2 regions of the Streptomyces sp. NBC_00341 genome follow, and region 1 is predicted to be linked to the other one. Evidence: riboswitches for the same ligand, from Rfam matches in the RefSeq annotation. Region 1 holds a riboswitch; the other holds the start of a gene.
The links. Region 1 has a riboswitch for cobalamin ahead of OG892_RS33250 (iron ABC transporter permease). Riboswitches for the same ligand answer to the same signal wherever they lie in the genome.

Region 1 (5,713 bases):
CGCCTTCCCCTGCCCGTTGCGGCACGACTCGCTCAACAGGTAGGAGTCGATGCCCACCTTCTTCAGGGCTGCCGGGGTGAATCCGTCGCCCTCGTTGAAGCCGTAGTTCCAGCCCGCGAAGACCAGGTCGGCGCGTGCGTCGAGGACGAGTTCCTTGTTGATCGTCTCCTTGGACAGCCAGGCGGTCTTCCGGTAGCCGCCCTTCCAGGGGACGGATGTCAGATCGCCCTTGTCGTCGGGCATCACATAGCCCGCCATATGGTCTTCGAGTTCCAGGGCGAACATGATCTCGGTGATACCGACGTCGTTGGTGACCACGCGCTGCGGCGCCTTGTCGTAGGTCTTCTTCTCACCGCAGTTCTCGACGGTCACCGGGTAGTGGCCTCCGGCCGCGGGTGCGCTCCTGTTGTCGTTCCCGTCCTGCGGGGTGATCTCGGCGCCGCAGCCGCTGAGGGCCATGACAGCGGCGAGGGCGAGGCCGAGTGCGGAGGGACGTATCGGGCTGGGCATGGTGGCAGTGCTTCCTTAGGAAGGGTCGACGGGGAGGAGGCGGTCGAAGATCAGCTGTACGGCGCCGGTCTCCGGGTGCGGTACTCGATGCGCCCGGACGCCGAAGACCTCGGCCAGCAGCTCAGGGGTGAGTACGTCGTGCGGGGCGCCCGACGCGACGATCCGGCCCCGGTCGATGACATGGAGGACGTCGCAGTGGAGCGCGGCGAGATTGAGGTCGTGCAACGCCGTGAGCACGGTCAGTCCGCTGGCCCGTACCAGGGCCAGCACCTCCAGCTGCTGGGCGATGTCCAGGTGGTTGGTGGGTTCGTCGAGCACCAGTGCCCGTGGCTGCTGCGCCATGGCGCGGGCGATCAGGACCCGCTGCTTCTCGCCTCCGGACAGGGTCAGGAAGCCCCGGTCGGCCAGGTGGCCGGCCCCGACCTCCGCCAGCGCCGCCTCACACGTGCGCCGGTCCTCCTCGGACGCACGGGCCGTCGGTCCCTGGTGCGGCATCCTTCCCATCGCCACGATCTCGGCGACGGTGAAGTCGAACTCGTGACTCGACTCCTGGGGAAGCGCGGCCAGTCGGCGGGCGCTCTCCCGCGGGCTCAGGGCGTGCAGGTCCTCGCCACCGATCCGGACGGTGCCGGCGGAGGGGCTCAGGGCCCGGTAGACACAGCGCAACAGCGTTGACTTCCCGCTGCCGTTGGGCCCCACCAGGCCGACGAGCTGACCCGCGCCCGCCCGCAGCGTGATCTCCTCCACCAGCCGCGCGCCGGCGATCTCGACCGTCAGCGCGTCGATATCGATCCGCATCACGCGCCCCCGAAGGTGTAGGAGCGGCGGCGCATGAGCAGGATGAAGCACGGTACGCCGATCATCGCGGTCAGTACGCCGAGCGGCAGTTCGGCCGGGGCGAGCAGCACCCGCGAGAGGATGTCCACCCAGATCAGCAGGACGGCGCCCGCGAGCGGTGCGACGGCCAGCAGACGGCGGTGATCCGCGCCGACCAGCATGCGCGCGGCGTGCGGGACCATGAGCCCGACGAAGCCGATCGCGCCGCTCACCGCCACCAGTGCCCCGGTGACCGCGGCGGAGACCAGGAACAGCTCCTTGCGCAGTCTCCCGGCGTCCACTCCCAGCGCGGCGGCGGTCTCGTCACCCATCGCCAGGGCATTGAGCCGGCGCGCCGACCACCAGAGGTGGGCGAGGCCGCCGATCGTGGCGCCCGCGGCGATCGGTACGGAGGACCAGGTGGCGCCCCCGAGGCTGCCCAGCATCCACATCATCGCGGAGCGGGCGGCCTCGCCCCGCTCCGCGGCGAACACCATGAACGTCGTGATGGCCGAGAAGCCGTAGTACATCGCCGTGCCCGTCAGGACCAGGCGCAGCGGGGTCAGTCCGCGCGCGGTGCGGGCGACCGCGTACACGAGCATCATCGCGAGGAGTGCGGCGAGGAAGGCTGCCGTGGACAGCGCCCAGACGCCGAATGCGCCGAAGACCCCGAAGATGAGCACGGCGTTGGCACCGACGGCCGCGCCGGAGGAGATGCCGAGGACGAACGGGTCGGCGAGGGCGTTGCGGACCATGGCCTGCACCGCGACGCCGATCGCGGACAGTCCGGCTCCGACGACCGCGGCCAGCAAGGCTCGTGGAAAGCGCAGCTCCCACACGATGGTGTACCCGGCAACTTCGCCGGGAGCGATCCGCTGTCCCGTCAGGCCGGCCCACAGGTAGCGCGACACCTCTCCCCAGGAAATCCCGGAGGCACCGATTCCGGCGCCGCAGACCAGGGAGAGCGGCAGCAGGGCACACAGCGTGATCACCAGCAGGGGCAGGGGAACGCGCCGGGGAGGGGCGGGCCCGCCACCGGCGCGCGCCGCGCGCGAGGGCGGGGCTGGTATGCGTTCGAGGGGAGTGACCACGTTCGGATCGCTTTCACCTCAGGCCGTGCGTCTGCACGATCGAAGGAGCGGCCCGGACGCGAGGCGCCCTGTGCAGCACCTCTCGCAGTCCACGGCGAATTGACAGGAGCTTTCACCGCCGCGGGTAATCGGGCTCGCGGAGCCATCAGGACGGCTCCGCCTACCGTTGCGGGTCAGCGCCGGAATTCGACCGGACTTCCCCCGCGGGGCGTGAGCAGCTTACGGGTACGGCACGGACCCCTCCTTATCTGGGCCCCCGCGCCCCGATCGCCCCCGATCCCCCTGAACGGTCCCCGAGCGGTCCCTGACCCGACCCGGAGAAGCCCCTGATGCGGGCACCACACGGGCGACGGCGCACCTAACGTGACGGCGGGTGCCCCGGCCGGGTCCGCACGCCTGACACAACCGCTCTCCTCGCAAGGAGGATCCATGCCGTTCAGGGACAGATCTGCGCTGCGGCTCGTCGCCGCACGGGGCACGGCCACGGCCGTGGCCGCTGCCACGACCGCCGTCGCCGGCCTCGCCGCCGCTCCCGCGGTCCACGCGTCGCCGCCCGCGACGGCGGCCCTGCGGTGGGCACCGTGTGCCGCCCCGGCGAAACCGGGAGCCGAGTGCGCCACGCTTTCGGTGCCGGTCGACTGGGACCGCCCCGACGGGCCGAGACTCGACCTGGCCGTGGCCCGCCGCAAGGCCACCGAACCCGGGGCACGCGTCGGCTCGATGGTGTTCGGCCCCGGCGGGCCGGGCGACTCGGGTGTGGAGAGGGTGGTGAGCGGGATCAACCGGTTCAGCCCCGAGGTCCGCCGCAGGTTCGACATCGTCAGCTTCGACCCGCGCGGCGTGGGCGGCAGCAACCCGGTGACCTGCTCCGGTGACCTGCTCGCCGAACGGCCGTCACCGGAGCTGAGGAGCCAGGCCGACTTCGACGCCACCCTGGCGTACAACAGGCGGCTCCGCGCCGACTGCCGGGCCCGTACCGGCCCGGTGTTCGAGCACCTCGACACCGGGCAGACGGTCCGTGACCTGGACGCGCTGCGGGCCGCCCTCGGCGAGCGGAAACTGACCTTCTACGGGAGCTCGTACGGCACGCTGCTCGGCGCCCAGTACGCCGAGACCTACCCGCGGCGCGTGCGCGCGATGGTGCTGGAGAGCGTGATGGACCACAGCGTCGCGGCCACCCGTGAGTTCCTGCGCTCGGAGGCGGCCGCGGCGCAGGACTCGTTCCAGGAGTTCGTGAAGTGGTGCGCCGGTGCGGCGGACTGCGCGCTGCACGGCCGCGACGTCCGCGCCGTCTGGCAGGGCCTGCTGGCCCGCGCCGCACGCGGCGAGCTGGCGGACCCGGACAGTCCGGGGAGGTCACTGTCGGCTTCGGACCTGGTCAACAAGTACGCGTTCCGGAGGTTCTACGAGGCCGACTACGCGGGACTGGCCACGGTGATCGCGGGGATGGAGGCGAGCAAGCCGCTGCCGGCATCACCCACCGGGACAGCGCCGCTGCCGCCGGCCACCCCGGTCTTCTGCTCGGACTGGCAGCTGCCGGTGCGCGACTACCGGGAGTACGCCTCGCTCGTCGCCGCAATGAACGTGACCGCGCCCGACCTGCCCTACCTGCTGTCGATCCACATGGCGGCGGCCTGTCTGGGCGCGCCGACCGCCAACCCGCAGCACCGCCTGGACGCGCCCGGCGCCCCGCCGGTCCTGCTGTCCAACGCCCTGCACGACCCCGCCACCGGCTACCCGTGGGCCGTGTCGGTGGCCCGGCAGCTCGGCCGCAGCGGCGTACTCCTCACCTACGAGGACCGGGGGCACGGCAGCGTCACCAGCGGCCCGTGCATGGAGAACGCCGTGGACAGCTACCTCACCGACCTGGCGGTCCCGGCACGGGACACCAGCTGCCCCGCCGAGCCGTCCTGACGACCGGGGCCTCTCGTTCCACCCGGGGCCGGCCTTACTGAGCCACCGGGCGACGCCAGGTCCGTGACCCTCGCTTCTCCCGTTCGGCACTTCTCCCGTTTGACCTGAGTAGACCTGTCTGTCTAATCTACTTCCAGAGATTAGACAGACAGGTCTACTCACATCCTGGACGGGAATGGTCATGACGAATCCCTCGGTCGCCCGGACGTCCAACCCGGCCCGCACCTCGGACGCGGCGCCCACCGGTCCCGGATCCGGGACCGGATCCGCTCCCCTATCCACTGCCATACCCGCGCGGGCCCGACGGCTGCCGCCGAACGTGGCGCTGTACGCACTCGCCTCGATCACCATCTCGTTCCTGGCGGCCTCCAGCGCGCCCACCCCGCTCTATGCCGTCTACCAGGCGGAATGGGGCTTCGACCCGATCACCACCACCGTGGTCTTCGGCGTCTACGCGGTGGCGGTGCTGCTCGGGCTGCTCACCATGGGCAAGCTCTCCGACCACGTCGGCAGGCGGCCGGTCCTGCTGGCCGCGCTGGCGGCGCAGGCCGCCTCGATGATCGTGTTCGCGACCGCCGACGGCGTGCCCGCGCTGATGGTCGCCCGGATCGTCCAGGGTCTGTCGACCGGCGCGGCGCTCGGCGCGATCGGTGCGGGAATGATGGACATCAACCGGGAGCGCGGCACGATCACCAACGCGGTCGCCCCGGGCATCGGCACGGCGACCGGCGCCCTGGTCTCCGGCCTCGTCGTCCAGTTCCTTCCCGCCCCCACGCACCTGGTCTACCTCGGGCTGCTGGCGGTCTTCGTCGTCCAGGCCGTCGCCGTCGCACTGATGGCGGAGACGGTGACCCGCAAGCCGGGGGCGCTGGCGAGTCTGGCCCCGGAGATCAAGCTGCCGCGCGCCGTACGCAGCCCGATGCTGGTGGCAGCGCCGGTACTGTTCGCCGTCTGGGCGCTGGCCGGACTGTACGGGTCACTCGGCCCGTCCCTCGCACGGCAGTTGACCGGTTCCGGGTCCGAAGTCCTCGGCGGGCTCAGCCTGTTCGTGCTCGCCGGGGTGGCCGCCGTCTCGGTCCTGGTCCTGCGCAGGGCCGCGACCCGGACGGTGATGCTCACCGGCATCCTCGCGCTGATCGCCGGGGTGGCACTCACCCTCGCCTCGATCCGCGGCTCCTCCCCCACCGGCTTCTTCGCCGGCACCGCCCTCGCGGGCGTCGGCTTCGGCAGCGGGTTCCAGGGCGGCATCCGTACGGTCATGCCGCTGGCCCGGCCGCACGAGAGTTCCGGGGTCCTGTCGCTGCTCTTCGTCGTCTCCTACCTGGGCATGGGAGTGCCCACCGTGATCGCCGGGTTCCTCGTGGTCCACGCGGGCGGACTGG
Region 2 (5,713 bases), 1.4 Mb from region 1:
CCAGGCGGTCGAGGCCGTGCGGGGTGCTGATGCTGAACCCCGCGTGGGTGCTGAGCACCGGGCCCTCGCCGGAGACCACGGCGAAATCCTGCACCGGCAGGCCCTCTTCGCTGCGGTCGAGCCCGAACACCTCGCAGAGCACACCGAGTTCGAAGGGATGGACCTCACCGAGCAGCAGGACCGCGACATTTTTCAGCATGACCCCAGTGTGGCAGTAATTCGATGCTCTATGACAGTCCTGCCACTGCCGGTTTCCGCTCGCACGGACGAGAGTAGGGGCATGAACACATTCCAGAACGTCCTGGGCATATCCGCTGTTATCGCCCTCGTCCTGCTCCCGGCCCTGATCGGGATCGCCCGCGAGCTCCGCATCGACCGCGAGCTCCGGGACGCGCAACGGAGCCGGAGAACCGCACCACCGGAAACGGCGGACGCCGCACAGCCGGTGAAGGCCGCACGGCGTCCGTACGTCAGGAGCTGGGCGAGGATCTAGAACTCGTCGTCGAAGCCGACCGTGCCCTCGACCGCCACCTGGTACGCCGACGGGCGGCGCTCGAAGAAGTTCGTGAGCTCCTGGACGCCCTGGAGCTCCATGAACGAGAACGGGTTCTGCGATCCGTACACCGCGGGGAAGCCCAGCCGGGCGAGCCGCTGGTCGGCGACGCACTCCAGGTACTCGCGCATGGACTCGGTGTTCATGCCCGGCAGCCCCTCGCCGCACAGGTCGCGGCCGAACTGCAGCTCCGCCTCGACGGCCTCCTTCAGCATGTCGGTGACCTGCTGCTGGAGGGCGTCGTCGAAGAGCTCGGGCTCCTCCTTGCGGACGGTGTCCACGACCTCGAACGCGAAGCTCATGTGCATGGTCTCGTCACGGAAGACCCAGTTGGTCCCGGTGGCGAGGCCGTGCAGCAGTCCGCGCGAGCGGAACCAGTACACGTAGGCGAACGCACCGTAGAAGAACAGCCCCTCGATGCACGCCGCGAAGCAGATCAGGTTCAGCAGGAAACGGCGGCGGTCGGCCTTCGTCTCCAGCCGGTCGATCTTCTCGACCGAGTCCATCCACTTGAAGCAGAACTGCGCCTTCTCACGGATCGAGGGAATCTCCTCGACCGCGTCGAAGGCCGCCGCCCGGTCGTCCGGATCGGGCAGATAGGTGTCCAGCAGCGTCAGATAGAACTGGACGTGCACGGCCTCCTCGAACAGCTGCCGCGACAGGTACAGCCGCGCCTCGGGGGAGTTGATGTGCTTGTACAGCGTCAGCACGAGGTTGTTGGAGACGATCGAGTCACCGGTCGCGAAGAACGCGACGAGCCGCCCGATCATGTGCTGCTCGCCCGGCGACAGCTTGGCGAGGTCGGAGACGTCGGAGTGGAGGTCGACCTCCTCCACCGTCCAGGTGTTCTTGATCGCGTCCCGGTAGCGCTCGTAGAAGTCCGGGTAGCGCATGGGCCGCAGGGTCAGTTCGAAGCCCGGGTCCAGCAGGTTCTTGTTTTCGTTGGTGCTCATTACTGGCAGGCCTCGCAGGACTCGGGGTTTTCGAGGGAGCAGGCGATCGCGTCCGCGTCGGGTGCGGCGGCCTGCTGTACGGGAATGGGGGCGGCGGCAGCGGCCTGGCCGGACGCGGCCCGCGCGATCCGCGTCGCCGGGCGCGAGCGCAGGTAGTACGTCGTCTTGAGCCCCTGCTTCCAGGCGTACGCGTACATCGAGGAGAGCTTGCCGATCGTCGGCGTCTCCAGGAACAGGTTCAGCGACTGGCTCTGGTCCAGGAACGGCGTACGGGCCGCCGCCATGTCGATCAGGCCGCGCTGCGGGATCTCCCACGCGGTGCGGTACAGCGCCCGCACGTCCTCGGGGATCCAGGCGAAGCCCTGCACGGAGCCGCTCGCCTCGCGCAGCGCCTCCCGGGTCCGCGCGTCCCACACGCCGAGCTTCTTCAGCTCGTCCACCAGGTAGGCGTTGACCTGGAGGAACTCACCGCTGAGCGTCTCGCGCTTGAAGAGGTTGGAGACCTGCGGCTCGATGCACTCGTACACGCCCGCGATCGAGGCGATCGTCGCGGTCGGCGCGATGGCCAGGAGCAGCGAGTTGCGCATGCCGGTCTTCGCGACCCGGGCGCGCAGCGCGTCCCAGCGCTCCGGCCAGTTCAGCTCGGTGTCGTAGTGGTCGGGGTGCAGCACACCGCGTGCGGCCCGCGTCTCGGACCAGGCGGGAAGGGGACCCGACCGCTCGGCCAGCGCGCAGGAGGCCTCGTAGGCGGCGAGCATGATGCGCTCGGAGATCTTCGTGGAGAGGGCGCGCGCCTCGGGGGAGTCGAAGGGCAGCCGCAGCTGGAAGAAGACGTCCTGGAGGCCCATCGCGCCCAGGCCCACCGGCCGCCAGCGGGCGTTGGAGCGCCCGGCCTGCTCGGTCGGGTAGAAGTTGATGTCCACGACCCGGTCCAGGAAGGTCACGGCGGTGCGCACGGTGGCGTCCAGGCGCTCCCAGTCGATCGTGCCGCCCTCGACGAACGCGCCGAGGTTGACAGAGCCGAGGTTGCAGACGGCCGTCTCGCCGTCGTCGGTGACTTCCAGGATCTCGGTGCACAGGTTCGAGGAGTGCACGACGCGGCCCGGCTCCGCGGTCTGGTTCGCGGTCCGGTTGGAGGCGTCCTTGAACGTCATCCAGCCCTGGCCGGTCTGGGCGAGGGTCCGCATCATCCGGCCGTACAGCTCACGGGCCGGCATGGTCTTGCGGGCCAGGCCCTTGGCCTCGGCGGCGCGGTACGCGGCGTCGAACGCGTCGCCCCACAGGTCGACCAGCTCGGGCACGTCGGCCGGGGAGAACAGCGACCAGGTTCCGTCCGCGTCGACCCGGCGCATGAACTCGTCCGGGATCCAGTGCGCCAGGTTCAGGTTGTGCGTGCGGCGCTGGTCCTCACCGGTGTTGTCGCGCAGTTCGAGGAACTCCTCGATGTCCGCGTGCCAGGTCTCCAGGTAGACGGCGGCGGCGCCCTTGCGCCGGCCGCCCTGGTTGACCGCCGCGACGGAGGCGTCGAGCGTCTTCAGGAACGGCACGATGCCGTTGGAGTGCCCGTTGGTGCCCCGGATCAGCGAACCGCGGGCCCGGATGCGGGAGTACGAGAGGCCGATGCCGCCCGCGTGCTTGGAGAGGCGCGCCACCTGGTGGTAGCGGTCGTAGATCGAGTCCAGCTCGTCCAGCGGCGAGTCCAGCAGGTAGCAGGAGGACATCTGCGGGTGCCGGGTGCCGGAGTTGAAGAGCGTGGGGGAGGAGGGCAGGTAGTCCAGCCGGCTCATCAGCCGGTACAGGGCCGCGACCTCGTCCAGCGCGCGCTCTGAGTTGTCCTCCGCGAGCCCGGCGGCCACCCGCAGCATGAAGTGCTGCGGGGTCTCGACGACCTGGCGGGTGATCGGGTGGCGCAGCAGGTAGCGGCTGTGCAGGGTGCGCAGTCCGAAGTAGCCGAAGCGGTCGTCATCCCCGTCGGCGAGCGCCTGTCCCACCAGGGCGTCGAGGGCGGCGGCGTGCAGCGTCACGAACTCGGCGGTGCGGTCCGCGATCAGGCCCTCGTGGTGTCCGACGGCGACCGAGGAGGAGAAGGACGTCGCGCCCTGCCCGGCGGCCTCGTCCGCGATGGAGCGGGTGAGCAGCCGGGCGGCGAGCCGGGAGTAGGCGGGGTCCTCGGAGATCAGGCCCGCGGCCGCCTCTGTGGCCAGCGAGCGCAGCTCGGCCTCGTCCGACCGGGCGTTGCGGCCGCGCAGCGCGGCGGCGGCGACGCGTCCGGGGTCGGTGTCGGGCAGATCCGCGGTGAGCGCGGTGAGGGTCCGCAGCAGTGCGGTGCCCGGTCCGTCGCTCGTGGTTCCCGTTGATTCGGCCGCTGAAACCGGATCGGCTGGCGCGATGGTCACGTGGTGCTCTCCCTCGCTCGGCTCTGGGCCGGGGGGGAGCGGGGCAGCCGGGCGGAGCGGGGCCCCGTCGGGGCAGCACTCCGTGCGGCGTCCACCGGCCCATCCACGAGGCCCGGACGTCTGGGCATCCGGTTCGGTCGAGCCGGACGCGCTGTCGGCAGGTCCTCGGACTCGGGGGTGCACAAAAGCACACCGAATACACCGTTGCGGGACAGTTCCGGATTCGCACCGGATTTCCCTGCGGCGACAGCGAGCACGAGCATACATGTGGGGGCCGCCGGATGAGGCAGCCCCCACATGTTGTGTCGCGTGACCGATCAGGAGACCGTCCGTGTCGTGTCGCCTGGCCGTCAGGAGAGGCCGATCAGGAGTCCGCCGGGAACTCCAGGCGGTACGTCAGGAGCGAGAGTCCCTCGATCGGATACCAGTCCCTTTCCGGGGTCCGGACGAAGCCGAGGCGCCCGTAGATCCTATGGGCCCCGCGCATGGCCGGCTGCGTCGACAGGACGATCCCGGTGACCCCCGCGGTGGCCCGTGCGCGGTCGACGCAGGCCCGGACGAGCGCCTCGCCCGCCCCGGCCCCGCGGGCCTCGCGGGAGACCGCGAGCATCCGGAACTCGGCCTCGTCCGGCGCCGCGATATCGGCCCAGCGGTTGCCCGGCGGCGCGTAGGTGACCCCGCCGAGGACGCGGCCCCGGGCGTCCGCCGCGACGAGCACCTCGGCCTCCTCGGCCCGCCGGGGGACGTCGCGCAGCTGTACCAGGTACGGATCGTCGGCGCCGAAGTCCAGCAGCCCGTCCCCGAGATAGGCCTCGGCGGTGATCTCGCCGAGGGCGGCGTACTCGGCGGGCTCGACCGGCCTGATGGTTATGTCCATGCAGGGGAGTCTGCCGCACCCCCGGGCGGCGGTGGCACGGGGTTTTCCGCCCGGACGCGCGAACGGGGAGCCGCACCCCCTCGCAGGCGGGGTGCGGCTCCCCGTTCACCTCGGTCAGTGACCGCCAGGGGCCCCGGCCGTGGCCGGCGGGAGCTCCGTCTTCACGCCCGGGTCGCCCGCGTCCGCGGTGTAGTCGCCGGGAGAGGTCTCGTCGAGCCCGGCAGGGGCCTTCAGTGCGTTCAGGACGAAGGTGAGGACGACGGTCACCACGATGTTCAGCACGAACGCCGTCAGGCCGATGTAGCCGATCTCGCCGATGCCCGGGATCTCCTTGGAGGACCCGCCGAAGTGCGCCTGGGTGGGGCTGGCGACCCCGTAGGCGGCGGCCGTCCCGTAGACCATGCCGACCGCCCAGCCCGCGAGCAGCGCCCAGCGGTGGAACCACCGGGTGAACAGGCCGCCGACCAGGGCCGGCATCGTCTGGAGGATCCAGATCCCGCCCAGCAGCTGGAAGTTGATCGCGACCGTCTTGTCCATGGTGAGGACGAAGGCGAGCGCGCCGACCTTCACCAGCAGCGACACCAGCTTGGAGATCCTGGTCTCCTGGGCGGGGGTCGCGTCGGGCTTCAGGAAGTCCTTGTAGATGTTCCGGGTGAACAGGTTCGCCGCGGCGATCGACATGATCGCCGCGGGGACCAGGGCGCCGATGCCGATGGCGGCGAACGCCACGCCCGCGAACCAGTCGGGGAACATGTCCTCGAACAGCTGCGGGATCGCCAGCTGGCCGTTGTCCACCTTGACCCCGGCGGCGATCGCCATGAAGCCGAGCAGCGCGAGCAGGCCCAGCATCAGCGAGTACAGCGGCAGGATCGTGGTGTTGCGGCGGATCACGTTGCGGCTGCGGCTGGAGAGCGTCGCCGTGATCGAGTGCGGG

Region 2: another riboswitch for cobalamin. It lies ahead of OG892_RS27310 (ribonucleoside-diphosphate reductase subunit alpha); the one in region 1 lies ahead of OG892_RS33250 (iron ABC transporter permease).

Annotation. Positions count from the first base shown of each region.
Region 1 is NZ_CP108002.1:7,391,501-7,397,213, reverse strand. It holds gene OG892_RS33260 (ABC transporter substrate-binding protein) at 1-510, opposite strand, end outside; gene OG892_RS33255 (ABC transporter ATP-binding protein) at 526-1,308, opposite strand; gene OG892_RS33250 (iron ABC transporter permease) at 1,308-2,417, opposite strand; cobalamin riboswitch at 2,519-2,665, opposite strand; gene OG892_RS33245 (alpha/beta hydrolase) at 2,847-4,331, shown strand; gene OG892_RS33240 (MFS transporter) at 4,513-5,713, shown strand, end outside.
Region 2 is NZ_CP108002.1:6,024,557-6,030,269, forward strand. It holds gene OG892_RS27295 (helix-turn-helix domain-containing protein) at 1-199, opposite strand, end outside; gene OG892_RS27300 (hypothetical protein) at 281-493, shown strand; gene OG892_RS27305 (ribonucleotide-diphosphate reductase subunit beta) at 490-1,506, opposite strand; gene OG892_RS27310 (ribonucleoside-diphosphate reductase subunit alpha) at 1,506-3,902, opposite strand; cobalamin riboswitch at 4,041-4,178, opposite strand; gene OG892_RS27315 (GNAT family N-acetyltransferase) at 4,267-4,779, opposite strand; gene mctP (monocarboxylate uptake permease MctP) at 4,894-5,713, opposite strand, start outside.